DNA from 3 places in the Arthrobacter sp. P4_F11 genome. Region 3 is predicted to be linked to each of the others. Evidence: riboswitches for the same ligand, from Rfam matches in the RefSeq annotation. Region 3 holds a riboswitch; each other region holds the start of a gene.

Region 1 (10,054 bases), on a different contig from region 3:
GGCCCGGTCGATGCCCTCCTTGATGGCGGCATCGAACGAGGTCTTGGAGTTCGCGCTCAGGGTAGTAATCCGTGCAACAGACATGTCTTCCTCCCAATAGTCGGCTCAACGGTCCGAGACTACGCCGGACCCCCGAAAGGCAACAGAGTCCAACCAAAACCACCAGCAGCGGCGGCGAAGGCCCGTCAGCCAGCCCACCCAATGCGCCCGTCGGGGAATGTGGCTGCCGGCGGAAAGCCACTGAAGCTTCCGGAAACGCGAAAGCGCCCGCCCCCTAAGCAGGGACGGGCGCTTTGCGTAAAGCTGAGGCTAGATCGAGTATTCCGGAGCGGCCCAGACAACCACTTCGGGGTGCTCGTAGAACCGGTAACCCTGGCCGCGCACGGTGCGCACGGTGTTGGCGAGGCGGCCGAGCTTGGAACGCAGGCGGCGGATGTGGACGTCGATGGTCCGCTCGTTCGGGACCTCTTCGGCGTTCCGCCACAGGCCTTCGAGGAGCTCGTCGCGGCCAACGGTGCGGGTGCCGTTCTCCACGAGGTAGTTCAGGAGTTCGAATTCCTTGAACGTGAGGTTCAGGGATTCGCCGTCGAGGTGCACTTCACGGCGGGCGAGGTCGATCAGCACCCCGGAAGGCCGCGGATCCTGCGGCTGCTGCAGGCGGGCGGTCTCGGTGCGCTGGCGGGCCCCCGCGGTGGGGTCACCGAAGGTCGAGCGGACGACGTCGAGGGCGGAACCCGGGGCACTGGCCGGCGCGACGGCGACGGCGGCATAGCTTTCGGCACCGGCCACGAGCGACTGTGCGTAGGCCCGGATTTCCTGGGCAAGCTTGGCGATGGATGTGCCGGCTGCAGCCGCGGTTTCCTCGTCGATGCCCATGTACAGCACGAAGCCGCGGGCGACGTTGTCGCTGGGGGCCGGACGGACCGGGCTGCCGGCACCCGGGGCGATCACCGGGGTGGGTGCCGTGGCGGGGGCGGGGGGGACGGCACGGAGCTGGCCGTAGGAGTCAGGGTTGTAGCCCTGCGCTGCATATCCGGGGGCGGGGAAGCTGCCCGCGGATCCGGCGGGGGCGAACGCGGAGCGCCCGCCGAAGCCCTGGCGGATCCCTGAGGCCTGGCCGGCCTTGCTGGCGTTACGGACGGAGATGTGGACGTATCCGGATGCAACTGACATGGAATGCTTACCTCAATGTGAATGGCCGTCATCGCGGCTCGAATGCTTCTTTCCCCGCAATGAAATTGGGGAGGGGCGCCCGACTCTGGGCTTGGGGGCGAATGCCTAGAAACCTTTAGGGGTGTAAAAGTTAGGCGTGCATTCGACAACAGCGCATCTCGGTACCAGCGGGTGTGCTGATCCAGGAAGCTGCGGCTGCAGGTGCTGTTGAGTTCTTGTTCACAATTGAAGTGTGCAACGTAACAATGTAAACGTGCAAGTAACAATGGACCCCAGGTTCCACATAGTGAGACAGATCGAGGATTTGTAGCGCAAGTCACAATTCTGTAGCGGCAATAAAATAACAAGTGTTTTACTGACCGGAAGGTCAGCAGGTACCCTTTCTCGAATATTATTCGGTCCACGGCGGCTACATCAGGCAAATCGTTCACAGCACGGCAAGTTGGGCCAAACCGCGCCTGCGCACCGCTGCCTGCGAGGCGGTCCACGGAGTGGGCAGCCGGAATCGCCGCCGGCCAGGCACGGTGGCGATGCCGGCCGCGGCGGCTCAGTTCAACTGGCCGGTGGCCGTCGCCGCGACCAGCATGACGGAGGCCGCCGTGTAGCCGGAACCGTCCTTGGCCGCCACGATCCGCACCGTCCCGCCAGCGACAATGTCCGCGACGCTCAGCTGCGTGCCCGTGCCGCCGGCCTGCTGGCGCCGCTGTTGCAGATTACTCACCACCACGTCGCTGCCCAGCGCATAGCTGCGCGTGAAACCGTCGCTGCTCTTGACCGTCACGGAGGACGAGCTGACCTCGCTCACTGTGCCCAACTGCTCGGCCATCGTGGTGTACGCGCTTCCTTGCAGCACCACGTATTCGGCGTGCACTGCCGCGGAAAGCCCGCTGCCCATGCCACCGGCAGCGAAGTCGCCGGGACCGCCCGGCCCCGGCATGCCGCCGCCCGCGAAACCACCTTGCGCGGAACCGTCTTGCGCTGAACCGGGCACGCCCGGGGCGACACCCTGGCCGCCGGGTCCGCCGGCTGCCGCCCCGCCGGGCGCACCGGTGGCTGCCGTTGCGCTTGAGGTGAGGGCATAGACGCCGGCCCCGGCGCCGACGGCCAGGACTGCGGCGGCCCCGGCGACGGCGAGCCCCCGCTTGAGGGTCCAGGGCTTCGCCGCCGAGGCCGTCTTGGCGGAAGTTCCCGGCGCGCCCCAGCCTGTGGCTGCGGCGGGGACAGGTTCCTGCCGGGGCATGCCCCAGGCAGGTTCCGAGGCCGGAACCTTCCAAACCGGAGGCGCGCCCCAGCCGCCGGCAGCGCCTGCTTCAGGCCGCCCGCCGTCGGCGTGCCCGGCGCCGGCGTGTCCGGTGTGGTCTGTTCCGCCGTCGGTGTGTCCGGCGCTGTACTGCCAGGCAGTACGGGGTGTGGCTACGGGCGCGGGCGCCATTGGCGCGCCGGTGGTGGGCGTGGGGGCGGGTACAGGGGCTGACTCGGGGGCTGGTCCGGAACCGGCTCCGGGATGCTGACCGCTCATGGTGTTTCTCCTTTAGGGTGCGGATCGGTGTTCACCCCAGCGTGGTGAGCGATCCTGTGCTTGGGCTGTGCGGGCCGACAGCCCGGCCTGTGACGTTGGCGCCGGACGGGAAAGGGGTTTGAACATGGCCGGTGCGGCCAACAAGGTCCCGCAACGGCATCCAGCTCGCTAGGCTGGGATTCACAGGTGCCGCACAGGGTCCCCAAAGCCCCGCCTAACCGGCAGATCGGAGAGTTGTCCCCATGGCCACTTCGCACTCCATGACCAACAACCTTCCCCAGCTCACGCATCCGGACGGCTCCCCCATCCGCGCCCTCGTGGTGGATGACGAGCCCAGCCTCTCCGAGCTCATGAGCATGGGACTGCGGATGGCCGGCTGGTCCGTGGCCGTGGCCGAGGACGGGCCTGGAGCCGTCCGGCTGGCCAAGGATTTCCGCCCCGACGTGCTGGTGCTAGACGTGATGTTGCCCGGGTTCGACGGCGTCGAACTGCTGAACAGGATCCGCGCGTTCGCGCCGGAGGTGCCGGCGCTGTTCCTCACCGCCAAGGATGCCGTCCAGGACCGCATCACCGGACTGGCGGCCGGCGGCGATGACTACGTCACCAAGCCGTTCAGCATGGAAGAGGTGCTGCTGCGCCTGCACCGGCTGGTCCAGCGCTCCGGAGTGGCCGCCATGGACACCGCCGAACTCGTGGTGGGAGACCTCGTGCTCAACGTCGACACCCGCGAAGTCACCCGGGCCGGTGAGGAAATGCACCTGACCGCCACGCAGTTCGAGCTGCTGCGCTACCTCATGGAAAACCCGAAACGGGTCATCAGCAAGGCCCAGATCCTGGACCGTGTCTGGGACTACGACTTCGGCGGGCAGGCGAACATCGTGGAACTGTACATTTCCTACCTCCGCAAGAAGGTCGACGCCAACCACGCTCCCATGATCCACACGGTGCGCGGAGCCGGGTACGTCCTGAAACCGGCGGACTGATCCGTGCCCTCACTTTCCGGCATGACCCGCGTCCCCGGACGCGACTGGCGCAACCCGTCCACGTGGCATTTGCGCACCCGGCTGGTCCTGGTAGCCATGGCGCTGCTCGTGGCCATCTGCGGCGCTGTGGGCTTGTTCAGCTACGCCTCCATGGACCTCTTCCTCACCCGGCAACTCGACACCCAGCTGGACCAGGCCTCGCACCGTTCGAGCGAATTCGGCCGGCCCTCCTCGGACGATTCGGGCAGGCGTCCCGACCCCCTCGAAGCCCGGGGACAGGGCGTCGGGACGCTGAACGCACGGATAGTGGACGGCGAAGTCAGCAGGGCCGGATTCCTGGCCGGGGACGGCGCGGTCAAGAGCCTCTCCCCCGCCGACAACAACGTTCTCCTGGCCCTCACCCCGAGCGGCGTGTCCGTGGACCGCAACCTTTCGGCCGGCGCCTACCGGCTCACAGCCGCGCGCACACCGTACGGCGACGTGATCGTGACCGGACTCCCGCTGGCAGAAAAACAAAACACCCTGGCCTCCCTGGTCTGGACCATGGTGGTGGTGTCCGCAGGGGGACTCGTGCTGATCGGGCTCGCCGGCACGGCCCTGATCCGGCGGACCATGAAGCCGCTGGAACAGCTCTCCGAGGTCGCCACCAAGGTCTCCCGTCTCCCGCTGGACGCCGGCGAGGTGGCGCTCGGGGTCCGCGTCCCGACGTCGGCGGCCCATCCCGGAACGGAAGTGGGCAGCGTGGGCTACGCGCTGAACAAGATGCTGGACAACGTCTCCAACGCTCTCGAGGCGCGGCAGGAGAGCGAGATGAAGGTCCGGCAGTTCGTCGCCGACGCCTCGCACGAACTCCGCACCCCGCTGACGGCCATCCGCGGCTACACAGAGCTGATGCGGATGACCGAGCATTTCACCCCCGACGGCGAGAGGTCCCTCGCCCGTGTGCAAAGCCAGTCCGAGCGGATGACCACGCTCGTGGAGGACCTGCTGCTGCTGGCGCGCCTGGACGAGGGGCAGCCGCTCAAGATCTCCGACGTCGACCTCACCCAACTGGCCATCGAGACGGTCAGCGATGAGAAAGTCATGGCCCCGGACCGCATCTGGCAGCTGGAACTTCCGGACGAGCCCGTGGTGGTGCGCGGTGATGCGACCCAGCTTCACCAGGTCCTCGCCAACCTGCTATCCAATGCGCGCAAGCACACTGAACCCGGGACCAAGGTGGTCACGGGCGTTATGCGCTCGGCTGACGGCAGTGCCGTGGTCACCGTGACAGACAACGGCAGCGGCATCGCCCCGGAATTTATCGGCCGGGTCTTCGCCCGCTTCGCCCGGGCCGACGCCTCGCGCACCAATCCGGCGTCGAATCCCGCAGCCGTCCCCGCCGATTCTGCCGTCGCGACGGCGAGGGTAGGGTCCGGGGCCCCCGCACGCTCGTCCTCCGGCGCCGTTTCCGGCAGCCGCGGAGGTCACGGCACGGCGACCGCCGCGCCGACGTCCGAGGGCACCAGCGGGTTGGGCCTGTCCATCGTCCAGTCGATCGTGGAGGCCCACGGAGGAACAGTCGAGGTCACGTCCCGGCCGGGCCGCACGGAGTTCGCCGTGCGGCTGCCCGCCGCGCCGCCGCCGGCTTAACCGGAACGGCCGCCGTCGGCGCAAACGGCCCGGACCGGCCGGCCCGCGAACCCGGCGCAACCCGACACCCCGGCACTGTGACTCCTGTTACCAAAATGTGACTTAAGCGGCCAGGTCCTGTAGCGTCGTTAGCGTGCGCCGCCATCGGTGCCGCATATCCGGACGGACGCCAAACTCTGCCGCTTCCCGGATTCCGCTGGACCAGGCAGAGGCGGGGGACCCAGAGTTCCCGGGCATTCTGCTTTCATGCGCCCTCGGGGTGAAGCCGACACGTGATGTTCCGTGCGGCCGGATGACCTCATCCGAACCCGACAGCTAACTCCGCCGGCGTTGAGAGGCCACCATGACTGAATTCCAGGTACAAACACGCCCTGACGGCGGTTCGCATTCCCGCTCAGTTGGCGCAGCCAAGTCGCGCCACCGCGCCGAACCGGTCAAGCAGGCATCCGCCCTGTCGCGGTTCGCCGCCGGGCTCGGTGTAACCGGCCGCCGTGCCGCCGTCGTCACCGCCGCGTGCGCACTGCTACTGGGTGGCGGTGCCGCCAGCCAAGCGGCAGAGCCCGGCGCCCACACGGCGAATGTTGCGAGCCAGACGGCCACGATCGCCGACCCGCTGGCCAAGCTCAACTTCGAGCGGGTCCAGGTGGCTGGCCCGGGCGCTCCAGCGGAAAAGAACGTGGCTCCCCAGATCTCGGAGGTTAAGGCAGCCGAAGCGCTGATCCACGCCCCCGCTGCTGCCGCGCCGGCAGCCTCGGCAGCACCTGCTCCGGCCCCCGCGGCAGCCCCCGCACCTGCTCGGGTTCCCGCGGCAGCTCCCGCTCCGGCACCCGCTCCGGCACCGGCAGCCGCTCCGGCCCCCGCACCGGTCGCAATCGACGACCCCGCCGGCGCGCAGGCCTACGCCGCGTCCCAGCTGGGCCGCTATGGCTGGGCACCTGGCCAGATGCAGTGCCTGCACAAGCTGTGGACCAAGGAGTCCGACTGGAAGACCACCGCCACGAACGCCAGCAGCGGCGCCTACGGCGTGGTCCAGTCCCTGCCCGCCTCGAAGATGGCGAGCGCCGGCGCCGATTACATGACTAACTACCGGACCCAGATCAACTGGGGCCTGAACTACGTCAAGTCGCGCTACGGTTCCCCCTGCGGTGCCCTGAACTTCCACTACGCACACAACTGGTACTAAACCGGCACTAGCCGCCCCCGCCAAGGAGGCCCCGGATCCGCATGGATCCGGGGCCTCCTTGCGTCTCCACTGCGGGACCGGCCCGGCGGGCCAGAATTCCACAGTCCCCGCACAGCTTGACCCTAAAGCCCTCATATGGGCCGCCGGGAAAGTTGAGCCATGACATTCACAGACCAGGCCACAGGAACCCTGCCCCGCTCCACGGCGACGCCGGCTGGCCCGGCGACCCCCGAGGCACCCTCGGGGCTTGCGCTGGCCGACGCACCGGTCCCGGGCCCGATCGCCGGGGCGCTGACCGGCACCGGCGGCCGGCGCACGGCCATTGATACGCGCGCCAGCACGCCCCTGCTGGACGTCACCATCCCGGTCTTCAACGAGGAACGGGACCTCGAGGCCTGCCTGCGCCGGCTCCACGCGTACCTGCTCGGCGCCTTCCCGCATTCCTTCCGGATCACCGTGGCGGACAACGCCAGCACCGATGGAACGCTCAAGGCCGCGGAACGGGTAGCCCGCGAGCTGCGCGAAGTGACGGTGGTCCATATGGCGGAAAAGGGCCGCGGAAACGCACTTCGCAGGGTGTGGCTGGCCTCGCCGTCGCCGGTCCTGGCGTACATGGATGTGGATCTTTCCACTGATCTGGCGGCCCTCGGCCCGCTCCTAGCCCCGCTCATTTCCGGGCACTCCGACCTGGCGATCGGGACGCGGCTGACCCGCAACTCCCGCGTGGTCCGCGGACCCAAACGGGAATTCATCTCGCGCAGCTACAACTTACTGCTCCAGGCCCTCATGGGCGCCCAATTCAGTGACGCGCAGTGCGGCTTCAAGGCGATCCGGGCGGACGTGGCCCGGCAGCTGCTTCCCCACACGCTGGACAACGCCTGGTTCTTCGACACCGAGCTGCTGGTCCTGGCAGAAAAGTGCGGCCTGCGCGTCCACGAAGTCCCGGTGGACTGGACCGACGACCCGGATTCCAGCGTGGACATCGTCCAGACGGCCCTCGCGGACTTGCGCGGCATGGCACGGTTGAGCCGGGACCTGGTCTCGGGCCGGATCCCGGTTCCCGACCTGCGCGCGGCCCTGGCCCGTGGACCGCTGCCGGCCGCCTCGCGGGCCCAGGAACAAAGCCCCGGCGGAAGCCTCTTCGGACAGCTCGTCCGCTTCGGCAGCATCGGGGTGGCCTCCACCCTGGCCTACCTGGCGATCTTCCTGCTCTGCCGCGGGTTCGTGGACCCGCAGCTGGCAAACTTCCTCGCGTTGCTCACCACCGCCGTGGCCAACACTGCGGCCAACCGGCGCTTCACGTTCGGCATCCAGGGCAGCAGCCAGGCGGCTCGCCACCATTTTGAGGGGCTGCTGGTCTTCGGCATCGGGCTGGCCCTGACCTCGGGCGCACTCGCCCTCGTTCACGCCGCATCGGGAGCGGCACCGGACCGCTGGCTTGAACTGCTCACGGTCACCGCCGCCAACCTGGCCGCCACGGCCGTGAAGTTCTTGCTCTTCCGGCTGGTTGTTTTCCGCCACAGGCCCGCCGCTGCCGTTCCGGCGCCCCCGATCCTTCCCTCCCCCGCACAGAAAAGGCCAAGTAAATGACGGCAACCATCAGCCCCACCGCCGGAGCCCAGGGCGGTTCCCCGGCCGGCAGGCCGCCGGCCGCCGAGGAACAGCAACACCCGGTTCCCGGAGACGGCGGGACCGCGACCCATCTGCCCGCGTCCCCGGCGCCGGCCGCCCAAGGCCGCCGGGGCCGGCTGCTGTTCGGACCGCAGCCCCGCTGGGTGCGGCCCTCGGCAGCGCTGCTCCTGGTGATCACCGCGGCGTTGTACCTATGGAATCTGGAGGCCACCGGCTACGCCAACTCCTTCTATGCCGCGGCGATCCAGGCCGGGACCAAGGACTGGACCGCGCTGCTCTTCGGCTCCCTCGACGCCGGCAATGCCATCACGGTGGACAAACCCCCGGCCGCACTCTGGATCCCCGCCCTCGCGGGACGGATCTTTGGTTTCTCGGCCCTGAGCATGCTCATCCCCCAGGCGCTCATGGGAGTGGCCGCCGTCGGGCTTCTCTACCTGACCATCAAGCGGGTGTCCGGGCCGGCCGCGGGCCTGCTCGCCGGCGGCGCCCTGGCGCTGACCCCGGTAGCCGCCCTCATGTTCCGGTTCAACAACCCGGACGCGATGCTCACCCTGTGCCTGCTGCTGGCGGCCTACCTCACCACCCGCGCCATCGAGAAGGCCGGCTGGAAGTGGCTCGCCGCGGCCGGCGCGGTCATCGGCCTGGCCTTTCTGAGCAAGATGCTGCAGGGCTTCCTGATCGTTCCCGGGCTGGCCCTGGCCTACCTGTGGGCGGCGCCCGCCACCCTCGGCCGCCGGCTCCTGCACCTGCTGGCCGCCGCCGCCGGGATCGCCGTCGTGGCCGGAAGCTACGTTGTCCTGTTCCAGCTGACCCCGGCCTCGGTCCGGCCGTACATGGCAGGGTCGGAGACCAACAGCTTCCTGGAACTCACGTTCGGCTACAACGGCCTGGGCCGGATCACCGGGTCAGGCGGGGGCATGCCCGCCGGAGGAAACCTGGGAGGCAACCCCGGCGGCCCGGGAGGCAACGGAAACGTCGGCTTCGGCGGCGCGGCCGGGATCACCCGGATGTTCGGGACCAGCTTCGGCGGCGAGGTGTCCTGGCTGCTGCCGGCGGCCCTGATCCTGCTGGCCGCCGGCCTGTGGTTCACCCGGCGCGAGGCCAGGACCTCGAAAACCCGTGCGGCGCTCCTGCTGTGGGGCGGCTGGCTGGTCATCACGGCGGGAATCTTCAGCTTCATGAGCGGCACCGTGCATCCGTACTACGCCGTGGCGCTGGCCCCCGCCATCGCCGCGCTGGCGGGCATCGGTTCCCTGGAACTGTGGCGGGGCCGGGCCTACTTGCCGGCCCGGGTTGTCCTGGCCGTGACGGTGCTGGCCACCTCGGTCTGGTCCGCCGTGCTCCTGGGCCGCGACCCGTCCTGGCTTCCGGGGCTCCGGGTGATCATCGTGGTCCTGGGCGTGCTCGCCGCCGCGGCCCTGCTCCTGCGGGCGGACGGTATGGCGGCTCTCCCGGCGCGGTTCCGCAAGGCCGCCACGGCTGGCGTCGTGGTCCTCTGCCTGCTTGCCGGCGGGCTCGGAAGCACCGCGTGGACACTGGCGACCGTCGCCCAGCCGCATTCCGGTTCGATCCCCATGTCCGGCCCCACCGCGTCCGCGATGGGCGGCGGCTTCGGGGCGGCAGGCAGGACAGGCAGTGACGGCATGGGCGGCGGTGACGGCATGGGCGGCGGCCCGGGCGGGGAAACGTCCTCGGCGGAGTTGACCGCGCTGCTGAAGTCCTCCGGCGCCAAGTGGTCCGCGATTGTCTCCGGCGCCACCCAGGCCGCGGGCCTGGAACTCGCCACCGGCACCAGCGTGATCGCGCTCGGCGGCTGGAACGGCGGCGACCCCTACCCGACGCTCGCACAGTTCCAGGCGATGGTGGACCGCGGCGAGATCGGCTACTTCATTTCCGGCGGCATGGGCGGCATGGGCGGGGGCCGCGGAGGCA
Region 2 (10,054 bases), on a different contig from region 3:
AAGCCGTTCGACGCCGGCGAACTGGCAGCACGCCTGCGCGCACTGACGCGGACTTTCACTCCCCCGGCCCCGGCACCGGTGGCGATCGGGGACTGGGAACTGGATCCAACGCAGCGCTCCGTCCGTTCCGTCTACGGGCAAACGGTGTCACTGACCGCAAAGGAAGGCCAGCTGCTGGCAGCCCTTGCCGCGGAACCGGACCGCGTCTTCACCCGGGATGAGCTCCTCGCGGCGTGCTTCCACGCCTCGGAACAGCCCGGCGTGATCGATACCTATGTTCATCACCTGCGCCGGAAGATCTCCAAAGCCGTGATCCGCACGGTGCACGGCCTCGGATACCAGATCGGCGAAGCCCATGAGTGACGGCTGGCCGGCCGGCGGAAATCCGGACCACTCCATCCTGCGCAAGGCTTCCCTCAAGGTCGCGGTGCGGATCAGTGCTGCGTGCGCGGTCATGGTTCTCGGGCTGCTCGCCGCCACGGCGCTGTACCTCACGAACCAACTGGCCCATCCTGAAGTGCCGGGCTCGGCGACGGCCGGGACGGCCTACACCTACCTGGATTCCAAGGATGTCCTCGAAGCCATGATCATCGCCGGGGTAGCGGGGATCCTGCTGGCCGGCATCGTCGGGTGGCTCAGCGCGCGCAGCGCGATTCGTCCCCTCAGTGATGCCCTGGCAAGGGAGCGGCGTTTCGTCCAGGACGCCAGCCACGAATTGCGCACGCCATTGACCATCCTGGACACCAGGATCCAGCTGGCCCAGCGCAACACTGTGCCCGGCTCCAGGCAAAGCCACGACCTGGCCCGGATCCGGGAGGACGCCGCGACGCTGACAGGGATTGTCAACGAACTGCTCCTCGCGGCAACCGCGGAGGCCCCGGACCGCTCCGCGCCCCCTGCCGACCTCGCCGACGCTGCCGCCAGCGTCGCCGGCAGCCTCCAGCAGGTGGCAGAGCAGCGGCAGGTGCGCCTGGAATTCCATGCCGCTGCCCGGCCGCTGGCCCGGATCGAGAAGAGTGCGCTGCGGCGTGCCGTGCTGGCCCTGGCGGACAACGCGCTGGCCCACACGCCTCCGGGCGGCCGCGTGTCCATCACGACCTCAATCGAACAGAAGCGCGCCGTGATCACGGTGGCGGACTCCGGGACCGGAATCACCGGCGTCGATCAGGCCCGGATCTTTGACCGGTTCGTGCGGACGGCCGGCACCGGCACCTCACAGGGACAGCGGAGCTTTGGCATCGGCCTGGCCCTGGTCCGGGAGATTGCCGTCGCGGCCGGGGGCACCGTCGAGGTGGCCGCGACGGGCGGCGAAGGAACCGTCATGAAATTGACGCTTCCGCTCATGGGCAGCGGGAATCCCTGAGGACCCTGCGCCGGGGAAAGCTATGCCATCGGGATCCCGGACCCCCGAATGCGGAGACAGGAAAGACCGGCGGTCGAGTTGCCCCCAAGGGAACTCGACCGCCGGTCTTTCCGGACTGCCTGGCCCCGGGTCGGGGCCGTGCGGCTTAGGCGCGGACGAACGTCACGCCGCCGGTCGCGGTGAGCCAGGACAGCGGGTGGACCATGGTCTGGTTCTTGCCGTTCATGCCGCCACTGACCACCTGGCCGTTGCCGGCGTAGATGCCGACGTGGCCGGACTGGACCACCATGTCACCGGGCTGCGGCGTCGCTACAACGGTTCCAAGGCCAAGGAACGCGCGGGGACCGATGTCGCCAACGGGCTTACCCGCGGCGCCAAGGGCCTTTTCCACCATGGCAGTGCAGTCCTGGGTGATGCCCACCTGGCTGTAGGCGGCCGAGAGCATGATGGCGTTGCGTCCGCCCGCGGGCGCCGCGGCCGGCGCTGCTGCCGGAGCTGCTGCCGGAGCGGCCTGCACCTGGATGACGGGCTTGGCCGGAGCCTTGGGCGCCGCCGCCGGGGCTGCAGCGGGAGCCGGAGCCGGCGCGACGGGCTGTTCGATGACCGGCGCGGCAACAGAATCCACTGCGGGGCGCTCGAAGCTGATCTTGACGCTTGAATCGGCACTGACGGGGGCACTGACCTGTCCGGTGACGTCGACGTTCGACGCCGGAGCAGAGTCACGCTGCACCGGGGCGGTGGCGGCGTTGGCGGCCATTCCGCTGGTCAGGACCAGGCCGGATGCGGCGGCGAGGACGGCGGCATGGCGCGCAAAAGTATTGACTGAAGTCATGAAAAATGTAGCCTCTCCCAATGCCTGCGAGGTGAGCTGTCGGATTCGGATGGGAGGCACCCGGCCGCACTCCCGGGCCCGTCGTTTGCGGGCACTGTGCGGCTTCACCCCAAGACCTGCATATCAGCAGGTCAAAAGTGGTTTCCCCGTCTCTGCCGGACGTTGATGCGAGTTACCCCCGGGCCGCGGCAGAGTTAGGCAATCGGCTGGGGAGCGCCCGTATCGGAGACAACAGGCACTCATCAACCGTAGCGCGAACCGCACCCGAAAGTCACATTCAGGTAACGGAGCCATGATGCCGGGCCGCAATTTGCCCATAGGGCGGCGCCGTTTCCGAACATAGGATGATGCCATCAGCACCACCGGAAGCGGAGGCCCGAAAATGAACAGCCAGTGTGTCGCCATCTGCCAGTTGAGCACTCAGCCCCAAGAGGATTTCGACGTCAACACCGAGCTGCTGATCCTCGACGGCGGGGACGTCCACGTGACCACATGGGACGCGGAACCGCGTGACGGGGGTTTCGACGAGCACATCCTCAATGACCGGGTGGACGCGCTCGGGTACATGGTTGTCAACGACTGGGCCTTCCTGGACGGCAAGGCCTACGCGGTGGTGGAACGGCGGTCAGGCCCGGCGCCGGCCGGCCGCCGAGAACCGTGACCTTCCTGTCCCTGGCGCTGATCGCCGTCATCGCCCTGGCCGGCCCCCTGCTGGCCCTGCCGGCGCGCTGGCACCTGCCTGTCATGCTGGGTGAGCTGCTGGCCGGCATCGCGATCGGGCGCTCAGGCCTGGCCCTGGTGGACCCCGCGGACCCGACGTTCACCCTGCTGGCCAATATCGGGTTTGCGCTGATGATGTTCGTGGCAGGCACCCACGTTCCCGTGCGGGATCCGCACATCCGTGGCGCCCTCGGCAAAGGCTCCCGCCGGGCGATGGTGGCCGCAGCGGCAGCGGTGGTGGTCGGAACCGGCATCGGTCTGCTGTTCGGGACTGGACATGCTCCCCTCTACGTCGTGCTGCTGGCGTCCTCGTCGGCCGCCCTGGTGCTTCCAATCGTCGATTCCCTGCGCCTCGGCGGCCCAGATGTCGTCGCTATGACAGCGCAGGTGGCAATTGCCGACACGGCCTGCATTGTGGCGTTGCCGCTCCTGGTGGATCCGCCCCACGCAGTCCAGGCGGCGCTGGGTGTCCTCGTGGTGACCGGGTGCGCGGTAGTGCTCTTTGTCGGCTTGCGCTGGCTGGAGCGCCAGGGAATCCGTCGGCGCGTGCACCGGCTCTCGGAAAGCCGCAAGTTTGCCCTGGAGCTACGGATCCAGTTGGCCGTGCTCTTCACCCTGGCCGGTGTCGCGACGTGGAGCAATGTGTCTGTGATGATGGCAGGCTTTTCTTTCGGCCTGGTGATGGCTGCGGTCGGCGAACCGCGGCGGCTGGCCCGGCAACTGTTCGCGCTCAGCGACGGCTTCCTGGGTCCGCTCTTCTTCGTGTGGCTGGGTGCATCGCTGACGCTCAAGGACCTGGCCGGGCACCCGGACATGATGGCCCTCGGCCTGTTGCTGGGGGCCGGGGCCCTGCTGGCGCACGCCGACCTGGCTTTCCTGGGACTCCCGCTGTCGCTGGGGGTGTTGTCGGCGGCCCAGCTTGGCGTACCGGTGGCTGCGGCGAGCATCGGCACGCAGCTTCAGGTCCTGCTCCCAGGCGAGGCCGCGGCCCTGCTGGTGGGAGCGCTTGTCACCATAGCCGCGAGCGCCGTCGCCGGGTCACGGGCGGCGAGGACTTTCGCGGTCCCGGCAAATGCCGGCGGCAAGTCCGGAAATTCCGGCAGCGCCGTCGGGCAGGGCGATCCGGGGGGTCCGACGGCCTGACAGTCCGAATGTCTACATGCCTGGACCAAAGCCGGGCCGGCGGCGAAGGTTCGGAGGGTTATTATCCAACGGATGTGAATTGCAGCTCCGGCCTCCGCTTTGCCATCTCTGCCAGGACCCGGGAGACGGCATCCCGGACCGCTGTGCCGTCGGCGTCGAACGTCCCGCCCGGCTCGCCGAGCACCGCGTTGGCGTGCCGGACGAACCTGTCCCAGTCCCCCGCGCCCGCGCGCAGCGCCAGCAACGGCGAGAGAAGCGCGGCCCGGCGCAGCCAGGCATCGGGCTCGCGCACCCACCGGTCCAGCACGCTGTCGGCCCGCACCCTGGCCAGAACATCGAGTCCGTCCACCAGAGGTCCGACGACGTCGACGGCGAGCGGATCCACAAGGTCCCGCACCCGCGCCTGCCGGATGAAGCCCTCCAGCCGGGTGAGGTCGGAGTTGGTCAGCAGCGTCACGTTGGCCTGGAGCAGGACCACGGCGGCCAGCCGGCGCTCGAAAACCGGCGCAGGCCCCCGGCCGGAGCCTCCGGGCCCGGAGCCCCACAGTTCGGAACTCAGCAAAGTGACCTCATCGCGGGACAGCCCGGGATAGCGGCGGCCGGCATCCCGGACCGTGCCGCGTACGGCGCCCACGGACGTGCCGTAGAACCGGAGGCCGCTGCCCGCCGGCTCCGTTTCCAGCCGCGCCTGAAGCTGCTCAGCGCGGCGCCAGGAAGCTTCGCGCTGCAGCGAGAGGTCGATGAATTCGCCGGCATCACTCACCCTTCCATTCTTTCCCCTCGCGGCTCGCGGCGGAAACGCGGTGCCAAGCCGTCCTGGGCGGTGGGCCCGGACCATCTGCCTAGACTGAACTGGCAAGCCTCCGATCGAAAGCGGTTTACGCAACCATGCACACCAAGCTGACACTCGCCATCGCACTTTCCGTCATGACGCTGGGGGTGGCAGGGTGCGCTGCCCCTGCGCCATCTACCGCACCGTCGCCTGAGTCACCTGCGGCATCCGCGGCGCCGGCTCCTGATTTCGCTTTAGACATCACGGGGGCGCCCGGCCGGATCGCCCAGGCCGGCCTCACGGTGCTGACGGCGGAGGGCAACGTGGACCACTATCACGCACATCTGGACGTGCTGAAGGACGGCAAGCCCATCGCGGTGGCGGCCAATATCGGCATCACCGCCGGAGCTGACCACAGGGCCAACGGCATCTCAGCACTGCACACCCACGACACCACGGGCGTGGTCCACATCGAGTCCCCCACCGCCGGTCAGGCCTTCACCCTCGGGCAGCTCCTGACGGAGTGGGGCGTCCTCGGTGGCAACGGCGCCCCCGGCACCGGTGGGGGTTCGCTGGATGGCTGGACCGTTTACGTGAACGGCCGGAAGTTCGACGCCGGGATCCGGGACCTCCCGTTCAAGGCGCACGACGAGATCGTCCTGTCCTACGGCACCGCGCCGGCGACGATCCAGGCCTCCTACGATTTTCCGCCCGGAGAGTGAGGTGGCCGGAGAGTGAGGGGACCGGAGGCGACGGCGGGCGGCATCCCCGTACCTGCACAACTGTGCAGCAGTCTCCCCACGCAACCCCCACTGGCACCACTGCCGTCGAAAAATGCATGCACAAACGTGCATGTCGCAGCGATCCGCGGAGCACCTTCCCTAGCGTGAATTGAGAGACGTGAGTCGGATCACAGCGGGGGCTGATCCCCTACCTCACTTCCATTCCCACAGACCGTCACAGATGACGCGTCCAACCGAAGAGGTAATCCGTGCCATACCCGAAAACGCCCGCAGCACTCGCAACCCTGGCAGCTGCGACCTTCGCGCTGCTTGGCGCATCCCTGATGGGTGTGCCGGCGGCCCAGGCCGACACCATTGACGTTTCGCCGCCCGGCGCGAATGACTGGTCCTGCAAGCCCTCGGCAGCCCACCCCTACCCGGTGGTCCTGGTGCCGGGAACCTTCGAAAACATGGCGAAGAACTGGGCGACGATGTCGCCGGCGCTAAAGAGCCAGGGCTACTGCGTTTTCGCGCTGAACTACGGTGCGACCAACGGCGTCGACGCCACGGGCCCGGTGGCAGACTCAGCCCGTCAACTCGCCCCGTTTGTCGAGAAGGTACTGGCCTCGACGGGTGCCAGGAAAGTTGATCTCGTGGGCCACAGCCAGGGCGGCATGATGCCGCGCTACTACCTCGGATTCATTGGAGGCGCGGACAAGGTGAACCACCTTGTGGGCATCGCCCCGTCCAACCACGGAACCCGCGGGCTCATCACGCCGACACCGGACGCCGTTCCGCCGGCCACCTCAGTGGGAGGGTCGAATTGCCAGGCCTGCGCCGACCAGCAGGCAGGTTCTCCGTTCCTCACCGAGCTCAACTCCATTGGCGACACGGTTCCTGGTCCGGCCTACACGGTGATCTCCACGACGCACGACGAGGTGGTGACGCCCTACCCCAGCCAGTTCCTCGCCGGGCCGGCCCAGCAGGTCACCAATATCACCATCCAGGACAAGTGCCCGACAGACGTGATTGACCATGACCAGGCGCCCAACGACCCCGTCACCCAGCGTCTCGTGTCCGACGCTCTAGGTCAGCCGGCCGGCCGCCCGGCCAACCCGGCATATCAGCCCAGCTGCGCGTAGCGCGGCACCCCGGGCGGAGGCGGCGTGCGGAACGTCACGCATCCGGGAGGTTTGCGGGCTGAGGTAACGGTCCGGTAACGTTGGCCGCTGGCCGCGAGGCCCGGCCCTAATGCAGGGCCCCGGACCGCCCCTTTGCAGGGCCCCGTTGCGCCGTTCGGCGTCTGCTCGCCCATGCCTTGCGGCAGGGGCCGGATGAAACTTCCCGCATTATCCGCAGCCCTGGCAGCGTCGGTTGTGCGTGCCAGCCACGAAAGCCCGGAGGGGTCCGTTGTTCAAGAAAACACCGCTGTTCAATAAATCAACGTTCAAAGATGCACGGCCGAAGGCACGCTCCACGGCACCACAGCTGAACAAAGTAGCGATTGCGCTGAGCCTGGGCGCACTGTCCCTGACCGGCTGCAGCGCCGGTCCCACGACGGGCGCCGCAGCCGTTTCACCGGCCACCGGGGCCGCGCATTCTGCTGCGGACTCCACGTCCCCGGCGGCAACCCAGGCCGCGCATCCTGCCGCGAAGGCCCCGGCCCCGGTGGCCGCAGCGCCGAAGCCGACGGTCCCCTCGGCCCCCAAGCCGGCCACCGGTACCGCCGGTGCACCTGCGGCTCCCGGAGCCGATGCGGCACCTGCACGGGCCGCCGCGCCTGTTGCTCCGGCAGCCGGCGCCCAAGCGGCAGCCGCTCCGGCGCCGACGGCGGTAACGGCGCCCGTCGCTGCCCAGGCCGCCGTCGCCGCGACCGGCGACGGTTCCCAGGCCGCCATTGCACGGGGCTGGGGTGCGGTTGTCGCGGGTGACGAGTTCTCCAAGGCCGGCGCCCCCGACTCCACCAAGTGGAGCGTCTTCAAGGGAGCCGGACATGCCGGCAAGGGTGTCAGAAGCCCGCAGGCCTGGTCGGTTGCCAATGGCGTGGCCACGGTCAGCGGCGACTCGGCCGGCACCACGGGCGGCATGTCGGCCAAATTTGCCCAGCAGAAATACGGCAAGTGGGAGACGCGCATGCGGACCAACGCCCGGGACCCGGAGTACCACCCCGTGCTGATCCTGTGGCCCAACAACAACACCTCCCCCAACTGCGCCGAGATCGACTACGCCGAGGGCAGCACCAACACCGCACAGATCAAGTTCTTCCTGCACTATGCCTGTGGCGGCCCGAACTTCCAGACCACGGTGGCCAAGACGATCGACACCACCCAGTGGCACAACTACGCAGTGGAGTGGACCCCGGCCGGCATCACCGGTTACATCGATGGCGCGAAGACCTTCTCCGACACGAACCCCGCGCACCTGCCCTCCGTGGGCATGCACCAGACACTGCAGCTGGACTGGTTCCCCGACGGGTCGGCCACCAAGCCTTCACAGATGCAGGTCGACTGGGTCCGCGTATACAAGTAGGACCGGCAAATCGCCAGGCAGCCCCGCGCCGTACTGCGGCGCGGGGCTGCCTTGGTGTTGGCCGAGGACTCGCCGCTACTGGCGGCAGGACTCAAACCCCTTGAAGTTCCGGGCGGATACCGCTGAGACCAGCATTGAACCGGCCGCCGTCACGGCGTCGATCACCGGAACCCCGAGCCGGCGGCGGAGCACGTCCGCCATGCCGATGCTACTCAGGCCCGTGCTGGCCTGGACGATCATGTCGGCGCCGGCGTCAACCAGCATGTGGGCCGCGGCGAGGGCGTCGAAAATCCCGGCAGGCATGAGGAAGGCGTCGGGTGTTTCGGTCCTTCCCTGCCCGTCAATGAGCAGCATGCGTTCGCCCAGTGCATCCGAGATCGGGCCCGGTACGTGTGCGCCGAGTCCCAAAACTCCAATCCGGCCGCCGAAGGTCAGAGCCGCGGCCGCGGCCGCGGAGCCCGCTCCGATGACCGGAATATCCACGGCTGCCCGGGTGGCGGCGAGCCCGGGGTCGGATGCGCAGCTGATAATCAGGGCGTCAGCATCCCCCGCCATGTCCCTCGCCAGGCGGACAACCTTGGGTGCCGCAGATGCGAGCGACGCTTGGTCGTAGACGCCGGACGGCTGGTCCGGAATACAGCGGGAAGTGACGGTAAACCCGAATGCTTCCTGGAGGAGTTTCCCGTGGGCGTGGAGCAGGCGTCGGTCCGACGTCGTCATCACCCGGATCAGTCCAACACGCATGGCGTACTACCTTTCGAACGGATTCGTTGGTGCGAGGCTACCCGGCGAGTATTTCCGCGTCTTTTCGGGCAGATGACCAACACAAGCGCTGCAGCGGATACGCCCCGTGGCGCCGGCGGCCGTTAGCATTCCGCGGGCGGCGGCACGGTGTCTTGTGCATGAAACTTGGCGAAAACTTCGCTTCCGTGTGGGGTTGGCGGCCCGGCGTCGTTGTAGGTTTGTCACGGTGGCCCGTCTTAGGACCCGGGTACAGTGCCCGGGATTGGGGGAAGGCGGCAGGCCGGTTCCGGACTCAGCCGGAACGATGACCAAAGGAACAGCCATGTCGGTGGAGCCGTCGTCCACTCCAGGACGCCTCGAAGAACAGGATCCCGAGAACCTGGTATCCGGTGCGGAACATGCCGCATCTGCCGCCGGAATCCGACATCAGGCCGCCAGAATCATTGACGCCGTCCTCGACGACAGTGCCCCGGAACAAGCCCGCGCACGGGAACTGCTGCGCCAGCAGCTGGCTGCCCATCCCGGACATCCGGAACGGGCCCTGCTGGAGCACCTTGCGGCGTTGAAGGCTTTGGACGGGCACCGCGAAGGGGCGTCGGAGGCTGGCGGCCCGTTGCTGCCGGAATTTGCCTCGGGCGAGTAGGCGCAACGCTTACTTGTAAACGCGGATCCAGTCGACCTGCATCTGGCTGGGTTTGGTGGGCGTCCCGTTGGGAAACCAGTCCAGTTGCACCGTTTGGTGCATGCCCACGGTGGGCTGATGCGCCGGGTTCGTGTCCACGAACCACAAGGACCCATCGAGGTAGCCGGTAATTCCGGTGGGGGTCCACTCGACTGCATAGTTGTGCCATTGTGTGGTGTCGACCGTCTTGGCCGCGGTGGTCTGGAAGTTCGGGCCACCGCAGGCGTAGTGCAGGAAGAACTTGATTTGGGCGGTATTGGCGCTCCCCTCGGCGTAGTCAATCTCGGCGCACGTGGACGAGATGTTGTTGTTCGGCCACAGGATCAGGACAGGGTGATATTGCAGATCCCGCTGGCCAATTTTCATCCTGGCCTCCCAGCGGCCGTACCGCTGTTGGGAAAACCTGGCGGACATGCCGCCGGTGGTGCCCGCGGCGTCGCCGCTGAGGGTCACGACGCCGCCGCCTACTGCAATCGCGTTCGGACTCCGGATCCCCTTGCCCGCGTGCCCCGGTCCTTTGAAGACCCTCCATTTCGCGGGGTCAGGC
Region 3 (10,054 bases):
ACCGGTCCCGCTCCGGAGCCGCGTCCCGTCGTCGCACACACGGCCGAACGCCCGCGGGACGTGCACCGCGATGAACGCCGTCGCCGTCGCAGTCCGTTCCGCCAGGTCACGGACTTTGCCGCGGCCAGCGGAGTCGGGCAGAAGGCCGGGATCGCACTGGCCGCAACTGGTCTGGTTCTGACTGTGACGGTCCCCGTCACGAGCCCGGTGATGGCTTCGAATCCGGGAGAATCCGGCGCGCTCTCGGCTGCCGTGCAGCCGGATGTCACCGCTGCCGCTGCCGCCAAAGTCGACTTCAACCGCACGGCCGTCACCACGAAGGGTGATCCGGACGGGAAACTCAAGCAGCTGCTGAGCGCCCAGTCTGTGGGCACCATCACCCGCGCGGCATCGGCCGGCACCCTGGGTGCGCCGCTCGACCAGCTGGTCACGGCCTCGCCCTTCGGCTACCGCGTCAGCCCCATTACCGGGGGCGCGGGGGAGTTCCACCGCGGCCAGGATTTCGCCGCCCAGTGCGGCACGGCGGTCCACGCGGCCGCCAGCGGCACCGTGACCTTCAACGGCTGGCATCCCTTCGGCGGGGGGAACCGCGTGGTCATCGATCACGGCAACGGACTGGAGACCACGTACAACCACCTGTCCTCGGCCTCGGTCAAGGTCGGCCAGAAGGTTTCCCGCGGTGACGTCGTCGCCATGAGCGGGACCACCGGCGCCTCCACCGGCTGCCACCTCCACTTTGAAGTGATGGTCAACGGCGAAGTCGTTGACCCGCTCGGCTGGCTCTAGAAAGACGATGGGCAGCTCTCAACTTCTTGTGACACGCCGTGATCTGAATGTGACATTGGATCCGGACTGCTGTAGGGTTTGAAGCACGCCAACTTTTCCGAAGTTGGCGCTCTTGAGTGGATTGCCTAGCTCTGCCACCGCTCAAGGTCCGTTCGCATTACATCGTCTGGCAGGGGCGGGGGAACCAATTTTGGCCTTCGAAAGAAGGCCTTGGGGTTAAGTCGCAAAGCTTCCCAGGAAGCAGCGCGGCCGGGTGACTCCCATCCGAATCCGACAGCTCACCTCGTAGGCATTGGGAGAGGCTACTTTCGTGTCTTCACGCCACAATTCTGCGCGCATGCGCACCGGCGAGGCTCTGTCGAGCCCGCTGGAATCCACATCACGTGCCGCCCTTGCCGGCGCCCGGATTGGATCACGTTCCGCAGGCTCAATCTCTACCGAGCCCGGACAGCATGCAGTTTCCGCTTTTGGCGCGTCTTCGCAGTACACCCTTCGCTAAGTAACCCATTTCGGGGCGATCCGGCGTACCCCCAAGATGCCGGAGCGTCCTCAGTCCGTGCCCGAAAGCGCGCGGTCCAAGGATCACGAAAGAGAGAACTTAATGACTACTCGTGCAAACGTTGCACGGCACCGCGCCGAGGTCACCAAGACCAACTCGCTGGCTGTAATTGCTAAGGCTGTCGGCGACAACGCCGGCGGCGTGGGCCGTCAGGCCGCGGTCATCGCCGCAGCTTCCGGTCTGGTCCTGACCAGCGGAATCGCAGCCAACGCTGCTGAAACCAATGTTCAGCGCGAATCCACCTCCGCTTCGGCCCTGGAAGTCCAGTCCGCAGCTCCGGCCACCATCTCGGCCGCTTCCACCATCGCGATCTCCTACGAGAAGCCCGCCGTGACCACCACGCCGGCTCCCGTCGTCGAGGCTCCCAAGCCCGTCGTGAAGGTCCAGGACGCCACGGCCACGGCCACCCGCGCCGGCGGCACCGAGCTGGGCGTCAGCGGCGGCGTCGCTGCCCAGGCCCCCGCGGGCATCGGAAGCGGCGCAGGCGCGACCATCGCCGCTGCTGCCTACGCACAGATCGGCGTGGCGCAGGACTGCACCGCCCTGGCCACCAACGCCCTGGCCGCGGCCGGCATCCACTACCACGGCTGGCCGGCAGGTTACCTGTCCCTGGGCCGCACCGTGAGCGCCGCCGAGGCACGCCCGGGCGACCTCGCCTACTACCAGAACGGCGGCGTGGGCATGGCTCACATCGCGGTCTACGTCGGCAACGGCATGGCAGTGCACGGCGGCTGGAACGGCGGCACCACCGCGCTGTACAGCGTCAACGTCGGCTCCGGCCCGGTCTTCATCCGCGTCGGCGCCTAAGCACGAACCCCAGCATTCCGAAAGACCCCCGCCTCCAGGCGGGGGTCTTTTGCGTTGCCGCGCAGTGAACTTTCCGCGCTGAGGACCGCGCCGGTGAAAAAATATTCGGTGATCCAGCACTTGAGTGTTTACTCTTGTGTTGTCGATCCATAGCCCGACCATGCAGAGGGCAGCCGGCCCTCGTGCCGCTGGCGGGTGCGGCCGTGAAGAGGTATGCGGATGCGCACTCTCGTTCTGAATGCTGGATATGAACCGCTGGCGGTCATCACCTTCCGCCGGGCGCTCGTCCTTGTCCTGACCGGAAAGGCCAGCGTGGTGGCCGAAGGGGACGACCCCGTGGTCGGCCCCCAGGACATTTTGGGCCGCCCGTCCGTGATCCTGCTGAACCGCTACATCCGGCCCAGGTATAACACGATGACTGCGGTGAGCCGCCGCGGCGTGCTGCGCCGGGATGCCCACCGCTGCGCGTACTGCGGCAAGGCTGCCCACACCATCGACCACATCCAGCCCAAATCGCGGGGCGGAGCCGACTCCTGGGAGAACCTGGTGGCGGCGTGCCTGCGGTGCAACAACGCCAAGAGCGACCATACGCCGGCGGAGATGGGCTGGAAGATCGGTTTTGTTCCGGGCCCGCCAAAGGGTGCCATCTGGCAGATCAAGGAACTCGAGAAGCCGACGCCGGCCTGGGATCCGTTCCTGCTGCCTGAATCGGCTGCCTGATCTGCCTCCTTGCTGGCTGATCAGCCGGTGGAGACGCTGCCGGCGCACGTTACGGCTTGTTCAGTGGCCGCTGGCGCCGGGCTAGGCTGAACCGATGGAGTTCGATGCCATCATTCTCGCCGGGGGGCGGTCCTCACGCCTCGGCGGCGTGCCCAAATCCGGGCTGATCTACGACGGCGCCACCCTCCTGGAGCGGTCACTGCGGGCCGCGGGCGCGGCGGGGCTCACCGTCGTCGTCGGCCCCGACCCCGGGGGCCTGCCCGGCGGCGTCCTGACCTGCCGGGAAGAGCCGCCCTTCGCGGGTCCGGCCGCAGCCATCGCGGCGGGGCTGGCCGCCCTGGCCGCCGATCACGCGAGCCGGCACGCAGCCGCCGCGCCCTATACCCTCGTCCTGGCGTGTGACATGCCCCGGTCGGAAGGCGCGGTCCGTGCCCTGGCCGAGGCGCTGGCCGCGTCTGCTGCAGGCACGCCGGAAAGGGGTGGGGCCGACGGCGTCATGGCCGTCTCGGCCGACGGCCGGAAGCAGCCGCTTGCGGGCTTTTATGGCACGGCTGGGCTACAACGTTCTGTCGCGGACGCCGCGTCCCGGGACCGGCTGGAAAACGCGTCGGTGTTCGCCCTTCTTGCTAGGCTGGACGTGCGGGAAGTTCGCGTTCCCCCGGGTTCCACGGATGACGTCGACACCTGGGATGACGCGTCCGCACTGGGGGTATCCGGCAGGATTCCCGACGGCGGTCCGGGCTCCGGCCCGGCTATGCACAGCTGAACTCGACCATGGAGGCAAACGGTGAAAAGCCAGGACGAAACACTGGAAGACTGGTGCCGTGCCCTGCTCCAGGCCCTGGAGCTGGACGACGTTGAGATTGACGTGAATGAGGTCCTCGCCCTGGCCGGCGTGGCCGCCCATTCCGTGGTGCGCCCGGCGGCACCGCTGACCACATTCATTGCCGGCTTTGCGGCCGGCCTGGCCTCCGGCTCCGGGCAGGCCACGGACTCCGTGTCCATGGAGTCCGCGATGGCCGTTGCCCGCCGGCTCGCCAAGGACTACGCAGCCGCCGAAACTTCCGGGGCATGACGGCTGCGGCCCCGGACGGCAATGGCCCCGCCACCGCCGCAGGTGAAGATGGCGTCAACGATAGCGGCGGAAATGGCGTCAGAGATGGCGGTGGAGAGGCTCTCGTAGACGGCCCTGGAGGCCCTCACATCGCGGACCAGGACACCGCGGACGAGGACGCAGGGGACGAGGACACTGCCGCGGAGCCGCACAGACACCTGGCCCACACGTGGCAGGAGGCCCGGCAACTCGCGTTCGAGTGCGCCGTTCCCATCCCGGCCGCCCCTGTTCCGCTGCGGCAGACGCTTGGCCGGACGCTCGCGGCGGACGTCGTTGCCCGGCAGGACATGCCCCATTACGCTTCCTCTGCCATGGACGGTTGGGCCGTCAACGGCAGCGGGCCCTGGATCCTGGCCGAACCCGGCCAGCGTCTGGCCCCACATCAGGCCAGCCCGATTGCCACCGGCGGCCTCATCCCGCCCGGGGCCAAGGCAGTGTTGCGCAGCGAAAGCGGCATCATCGACGCCGACGACGACGGCCTGCCCGTCCTGAAGCTGGGCGGCACCGCGAAGCCGGGAGACCCGCGCAACGGCGACCACATCAGGAAGGCCGGGGAGGAAGCCGCCGCCGGGGACGTCCTGATCAAGGGCGGCACGGTCCTGAACCCGGCCCATCTGGCGCTCGCCGCGCTGGCCGGAAGTGACGCCCTCCCCGTGCTCGGCAAGGCCGTGGTCCGCCTCGTTTTCACTGGCTCCGAGGTCGTGACGAGCGGGATACCGGCACCCGGGCAGGTCCGCGACACCTTCGGACCCCAACTGGCCGCCGTGGTGGGAATGCTCGGCGGGATCTGTACCGAAGAAGTGAAAGTCGGCGATACCTACGCCGAGTGGCTCGCCGCCCTCGAGGACACCGATCCTGCCGGTGAAAACCTTCCTGCCGACGTCGTGATCACCACCGGCGGCACGGGGCGCTCCGGGACAGACCACCTCAGGCGCTCGGTCGCCGAGCTCGGCGGCCGCCTGCTGATCGACGGAATCGCCATGCGCCCGGGCCACCCCGCCGTGCTGGCCGAGCTGCCGGACGGCCGTTACATCCTTGGCCTGCCAGGAAACCCGCTCGCGGCCATGATGGCGCTGTCCACGATCGGTGCCCCACTCCTGGCGGCACTCGGGCACGGCGTGATCCCCCCGCTCAGCGAGGTGCCCTGCGGCTCGACGATTGACGCCGACCCGGGCCGGACCCGGCTCATGCCCTTCCGGCTGCTCTACGGCATGGCATCGCCGGCGCAGCACACCGGCCCTGGAATGATGCGGGGGCTGGCCGCCGCCGACGGTGTGCTGGTGGTCCCGCCCCATGGCGTGCAGCTGGGGGAACTCGTCCCCGCCTTCGCCCTCCCGTGGAGTGCGCCGTTGCCTGACGCTTCGGCGGCGGCCGCCGAACAGAAGCCGGCGGCGAAGCGGACCGCCAGGAAAACCGCGGCCAGCGACGGTCCGGTGGACTGGAGTGCCCTTTTGGGCTGAGCCCTGGCCTGCTGCGACGGCACCGGGACAAGGCACGCCGCCAGGATCAGGCACTTACAATGATGGAACCAACCAAAGATTCAAACAGCCGCTAGCTTCAAACAGCGGCACACAATGTTGCTTAGGAGCACCGGATGGGCCGTGTGACACAGCGCCGCAAGGTGCACAAGATCGTCCTGGACGGGTCCCCGCAGGCCCTCGAATTTCCGGTCCGGCATCGGGAGGACGTCCTTGCCGTCGAGGAACCGCTGGAAATCCGGCTCGGCAACATGTCATTCTCCGTTACCATGCGAACGCCGGGCAATGACTTCGACCTCGTCGCAGGCTTCCTCGTCTCGGAGGGGATCATCTGGTCTCCCGAACAGCTGGTCTCGCTCAGGTTCTGCGCCGGCGAAGACGCCGACGGCATGCAGACCTTCAACGTGGTGGAGGCGCAGCTCAGGCCCGACGTCGTCCGGCCCGAGACCGGACGCAACGTCTTCACCTCCAGTTCCTGCGGCATCTGCGGCACTGACTCGATCGATGCCGTTCGGAAGTCATCGCACTACAGCCCGGCACACGATCCGCTGACTGTCCCCGTCGAAACGCTCGCGGCCCTCCCGGACGCCCTCCGGTCCGCCCAGGAGGTCTTCGAAGTCACCGGCGGCGTGCACGCTGCCGGCCTCTTCAGGATCTCCGACGACGGCTCGGCCGAGTTGCTGTGCCTGCGCGAAGACGTGGGCCGGCACAACGCGGTGGACAAGGTGGTGGGCTGGGCGCTCCGCGAAGGCCTGCTCCCGCTCCGGGGCACCGTGTTACAGGTGTCCGGCCGGGCATCGTTCGAGCTCGTCCAAAAGGCGGCCCTCGCCGGTATCCCGGTCCTCGCCGCTGTCAGTGCCCCCTCGAGCCTGGCCGTCGAGCTCGCCGAGGCCAGCGGGATGACCCTGGCCGGGTTCAGCCGCGGGACCAGCCTGAACGTGTACGCGGGCCAGCAACGCGTCGCGGTTCCGGCGCCTGCGGCCGGCTAGGGGCAACAGTTGGCCAATGTGTTCTCCGCGGCGTAAGTTTTATCCATCGATTGGAGTCGATCGGACCCCCCCAGCGCTGAAGAGGATCACATTGCACGACGACCGCCGTCTTACGGAAGTCCGGCTGGACCGCTTTCTGCGTGACCGGATCGGCCCGGCCGTCTACCCGCGCAGCGTGCCGCTGACGCTGAGCAGCTGGGACGCGCCGGACGAACCCGTGCCGGTGCTCGAGGCCCTGCGGCAGGAGTTCACGCCCCAGGAACACGGCGCGGCCTGGGGCCGGCCCTGGAGCACCAAGTGGCTCCGGCTCCGGGGTGAGGTTCCGGACGCCTGGGGAACCGCGGCCGGAACCTCCGTGGAAGTCCTCGTGGACCTCGGCTTCAGCGGCGACCTCCCGGGTTTCCAGTGCGAAGGCATTGCCTGGCGGTCCGACGGGACCATCATCAAGGCGATCTCGCCACGGAACCAGTACATCCCGCTCAAGCTCCTGGGCAGTGGCATGGCCGTTGACTTCTACGTCGAAGCCGCAGCCAACCCCGACTTGTCCCAGAACTGGACTTTCGCCGCCACCCCCTACGGCGACAAGGCGACGTCGGGCAGCGAGCCGAAGTATCGCCTCGGCAGGATCGCCATCGCCGAATGCAACCAGACTGTCTGGGAACTGCAGCAGGACATCCTCACGCTCAGCGGGCTCATGCACGAGCTGCCCATGGACCAGCCCCGCCGCCACGACATCCTGCGGTCGCTCGAACGCATGCTGGACATCATGGACCCCGACGACGTTGCCGGGACCGCGGAGGCCGGACGGGCCGCCTTGGCCGATGCCCTGTCCCGGCCGGCCTATGCCTCGGCGCACCAGCTGGTGGCCACGGGCCACGCCCACATAGATTCGGCCTGGTTGTGGCCTGTCCGGGAAACCATCCGCAAGTGCGCCCGGACGTTCTCCAACGTCGTCGCACTGATGGACGAGAATCCCGATTTCATCTTTTCGTGCTCCTCCGCCCAGCAGCTCGCGTGGATGAAGGAGTACTATCCGGAGCTCTTCGGGCGCATCCGGGACAAGGTCCGCGCCGGCAGGTTCGTTTGCGTCGGCGGGATGTGGGTCGAATCCGACTCCAACATGCCCGGCGGCGAGGCTATGGCACGGCAGTTCCTCGAGGGTAAAAGCTTCTTCCTGGCCGAATTCGGGGTCGATTGCCAGGAGGCGTGGCTGCCGGACACGTTCGGGTATTCCGCGGCCCTGCCGCAGATCATCAAGGCCGCAGGCAGCCGCTGGTTCCTGACCCAGAAGATCTCCTGGAACCAGGTCAACAGGATGCCTCACCACACCTTCAACTGGGAGGGAATCGACGGCACCCGGGTATTCACCCATTTCCCACCTGTGGACAGCTACAACTCCGACCTCAGCGCCCGGGACCTGGCGCACGCAGAACGGAACTACCGGGACCACGGACGGGGAGGCACGTCGCTGGTTCCGTTCGGGTACGGCGACGGCGGCGGGGGCCCAACCCGCGAGATGCTGGCCGCAGCGCAGCGCACGGCGGATCTGGAAGGATCCCCGAAGGTGCGGATCGGCTCGGCGGCCAGCTTCTTCAGCCAGGCCCAGGGCGAGTATGAGCCCCTGCCGGTTTGGGTGGGGGAGATGTACCTGGAACTGCACCGCGGCACCTACACCAGCCAGGCCAGGACCAAGCTGGGGAACAGGCGCAGCGAGCACCTCCTCCGGGAAGCCGAGCTCTGGAGTGCCACCGCGGCTGTGCGGACCGGGCACCGCTACCCGGCTGCGGAGCTCAAGCGCCTCTGGCGGCTGGTCCTGCTGCAGCAGTTTCACGACATCCTGCCGGGAAGTTCCATCGCCTGGGTCCACCAGGACGCCGAACGGAACTACGCCGCCGTCGAACGGGGACTGGAAGCGATCATCACGAACGCCGCGGCGGCGGCCCTCGGCACCGGCAGCCGCGAATTCCTGCTCAACGCTGCCCCGCACGAGCGCTTGGGCGTGCCTGCCCTGGCGGCTGCCGAACCGGTCCGGCCCGGGCAGCCGGTAGAGGTCACTGAGGACGGCGGCGGCTACATCCTGGACAATGGCATCATCCGTGCCGTGGTGGATGCCCGCGGACTACTGGTCTCCCTCACGGACCGGGCCACCGGACGCGAGGCGATTGCTCCCGGCGAGGTGGGAAACCTCCTGGAGCTGCACCGGGACACGCCCAATGAATGGGACGCGTGGGACATCGACGCCTTCTACCGCAGGAACGTCGTCCGTTTGGAACAGACGCTTTCGGTGGCACTGGAGCGCGACCCCCGGGGCGGAAGCCCGGACGCCGTCGTGGTGGTGGAGCGGATGGCTGGGGCCTCCGCCGTGACCCAACGGATTACGCTCGCGCCGGGTGCAGACTCGCTCGCGATCACCACGGCCGTGGACTGGCAGGAGAGCGAAAAGCTGCTCAAGCTGGGCTTTGCATTGGATGTCAGGGCGGACCGGTCGGCGGCGGAGACGCAGTTCGGGCACGTGTTCCGCCCGACCCATGTCAACACGTCCTGGGAGGCCGCGAAATTCGAAATCTGCGCCCACCGCTGGATCCACGTCGCCGAGCCGGGCTATGGGGTGGCGATCTCCAACGCTTCCAGCTACGGCCACGACGTCTCCCGCAATGTCCGGGAGGACGACGGCGGCACCACCACCACAGTGCGGCTCTCGCTCCTGCGGGCACCGAAGTTTCCGGATCCCGGCGCGGACCAGGGCAGGCACGAGCTGCACGTCACGGTCCGTCCGGGCGCCACGATCGCCGACGCCGTCGAGGAGGGCTACCGCACCAACCTGACGCCGCGGGTGGTGCACGGGGCGCAAGGGGTGGAGCCGCTGGTCAGCGTGTTCAACCAGGCCCTTGTCATTGAAGCGGTCAAACTCGCTGAGGACGGTTCCGGGGATGTGATTGTCCGGCTCTATGAAGCACTGGGGGAGCGGTCCACCGGCGTGGTGAAGGCCAATTTCCCGGTCCGCGGGCTGCACGCCGTGGACCTGCTGGAACGGCCCGTCGACGCCCCGGGAGTGACGGCAGGCGGCAATTCCGCCGAGCTGACGTTGCGGCCCTTCCAGCTGGTCACGCTGAGGTTTGTGCGCTGAAAGACGGGGCCGCCTGACGCCGCCTTCCCTGCAGGGGAATCCGGCTAGCACTGTCCGGAACGACGGAAATGCCCTTAAACAGGCTGAGTGGGAGCGGTCCTTCCGGACCGCTACCACTCATCCCCCCAATGGCGCTTGGACGGCTGCCTCTGCTCCGCACGGCTGACTTCCGTACACGAAGCGGTTGCCGCTTTCACACATTCATGATTCTCTCACGGTCTAATGATTTTGTGAATGCCCTATGTCTCATTCTTGCGCAATGTTGCGCGAGTGTTATTAGTTTTCTTCGCGACGAGCCCGGACGCCCAGAACAGTCCAAGGCCCAGGACGTAACCCACCACGGCCAGATAGTTGACGGTCTGCTGCGCGAGGAGCCAATCGTTCGTGGCGAAGGAGGCGGGGATGGTGAACGCGGTGGCCAGGGCACCGAGGCAGGTCAGGAGGGCTGCGGCACGGACCAGCCGCGGCAGCTGG

Evidence for each region. Region 3 has a riboswitch for cyclic di-AMP ahead of AC1DRO_RS19315 (NlpC/P60 family protein). Riboswitches for the same ligand answer to the same signal wherever they lie in the genome.
Region 1: another riboswitch for cyclic di-AMP. It lies ahead of AC1DRO_RS03435 (aggregation-promoting factor C-terminal-like domain-containing protein); the one in region 3 lies ahead of AC1DRO_RS19315 (NlpC/P60 family protein).
Region 2: another riboswitch for cyclic di-AMP. It lies ahead of AC1DRO_RS00140 (hypothetical protein); the one in region 3 lies ahead of AC1DRO_RS19315 (NlpC/P60 family protein).

What each region holds. Positions count from the first base shown of each region.
Region 1 covers NZ_JBFUJK010000002.1:85,811-95,864, forward strand. Annotated here, with positions in the region: gene AC1DRO_RS03410 (dodecin family protein) at 1-84, opposite strand, end outside; gene AC1DRO_RS03415 (winged helix-turn-helix domain-containing protein) at 310-1,173, opposite strand; gene AC1DRO_RS03420 (hypothetical protein) at 1,721-2,692, opposite strand; gene AC1DRO_RS03425 (response regulator transcription factor) at 2,935-3,675, shown strand; gene AC1DRO_RS03430 (sensor histidine kinase) at 3,697-5,307, shown strand; cyclic di-AMP (ydaO/yuaA leader) riboswitch at 5,492-5,651, shown strand; gene AC1DRO_RS03435 (aggregation-promoting factor C-terminal-like domain-containing protein) at 5,651-6,490, shown strand; gene AC1DRO_RS03440 (bifunctional glycosyltransferase family 2/GtrA family protein) at 6,650-8,080, shown strand; gene AC1DRO_RS03445 (glycosyltransferase family 39 protein) at 8,077-10,054, shown strand, end outside.
Region 2 covers NZ_JBFUJK010000001.1:20,003-30,056, reverse strand. Annotated here, with positions in the region: gene AC1DRO_RS00150 (response regulator transcription factor) at 1-363, shown strand, start outside; gene AC1DRO_RS00145 (sensor histidine kinase) at 356-1,363, shown strand; gene AC1DRO_RS00140 (hypothetical protein) at 1,509-2,195, opposite strand; cyclic di-AMP (ydaO/yuaA leader) riboswitch at 2,203-2,406, opposite strand; gene AC1DRO_RS00135 (hypothetical protein) at 2,578-2,856, shown strand; gene AC1DRO_RS00130 (cation:proton antiporter) at 2,853-4,058, shown strand; gene AC1DRO_RS00125 (DNA alkylation repair protein) at 4,120-4,821, opposite strand; gene AC1DRO_RS00120 (hypothetical protein) at 4,947-5,552, shown strand; gene AC1DRO_RS00115 (esterase/lipase family protein) at 5,897-6,694, shown strand; gene AC1DRO_RS00110 (glycoside hydrolase family 16 protein) at 6,963-8,081, shown strand; gene AC1DRO_RS00105 (aspartate/glutamate racemase family protein) at 8,157-8,825, opposite strand; gene AC1DRO_RS00100 (hypothetical protein) at 9,148-9,468, shown strand; gene AC1DRO_RS00095 (glycoside hydrolase family 16 protein) at 9,478-10,054, opposite strand, start outside.
Region 3 covers NZ_JBFUJK010000021.1:39,392-49,445, reverse strand. Annotated here, with positions in the region: gene AC1DRO_RS19320 (M23 family metallopeptidase) at 1-786, shown strand, start outside; cyclic di-AMP (ydaO/yuaA leader) riboswitch at 923-1,092, shown strand; gene AC1DRO_RS19315 (NlpC/P60 family protein) at 1,388-2,152, shown strand; gene AC1DRO_RS19310 (HNH endonuclease) at 2,372-2,872, shown strand; gene mobA (molybdenum cofactor guanylyltransferase) at 2,967-3,638, shown strand; gene AC1DRO_RS19300 (DUF6457 domain-containing protein) at 3,660-3,947, shown strand; gene AC1DRO_RS19295 (molybdopterin molybdotransferase MoeA) at 3,944-5,446, shown strand; gene fdhD (formate dehydrogenase accessory sulfurtransferase FdhD) at 5,581-6,453, shown strand; gene AC1DRO_RS19285 (alpha-mannosidase) at 6,545-9,580, shown strand; gene AC1DRO_RS19280 (hypothetical protein) at 9,820-10,054, opposite strand, start outside.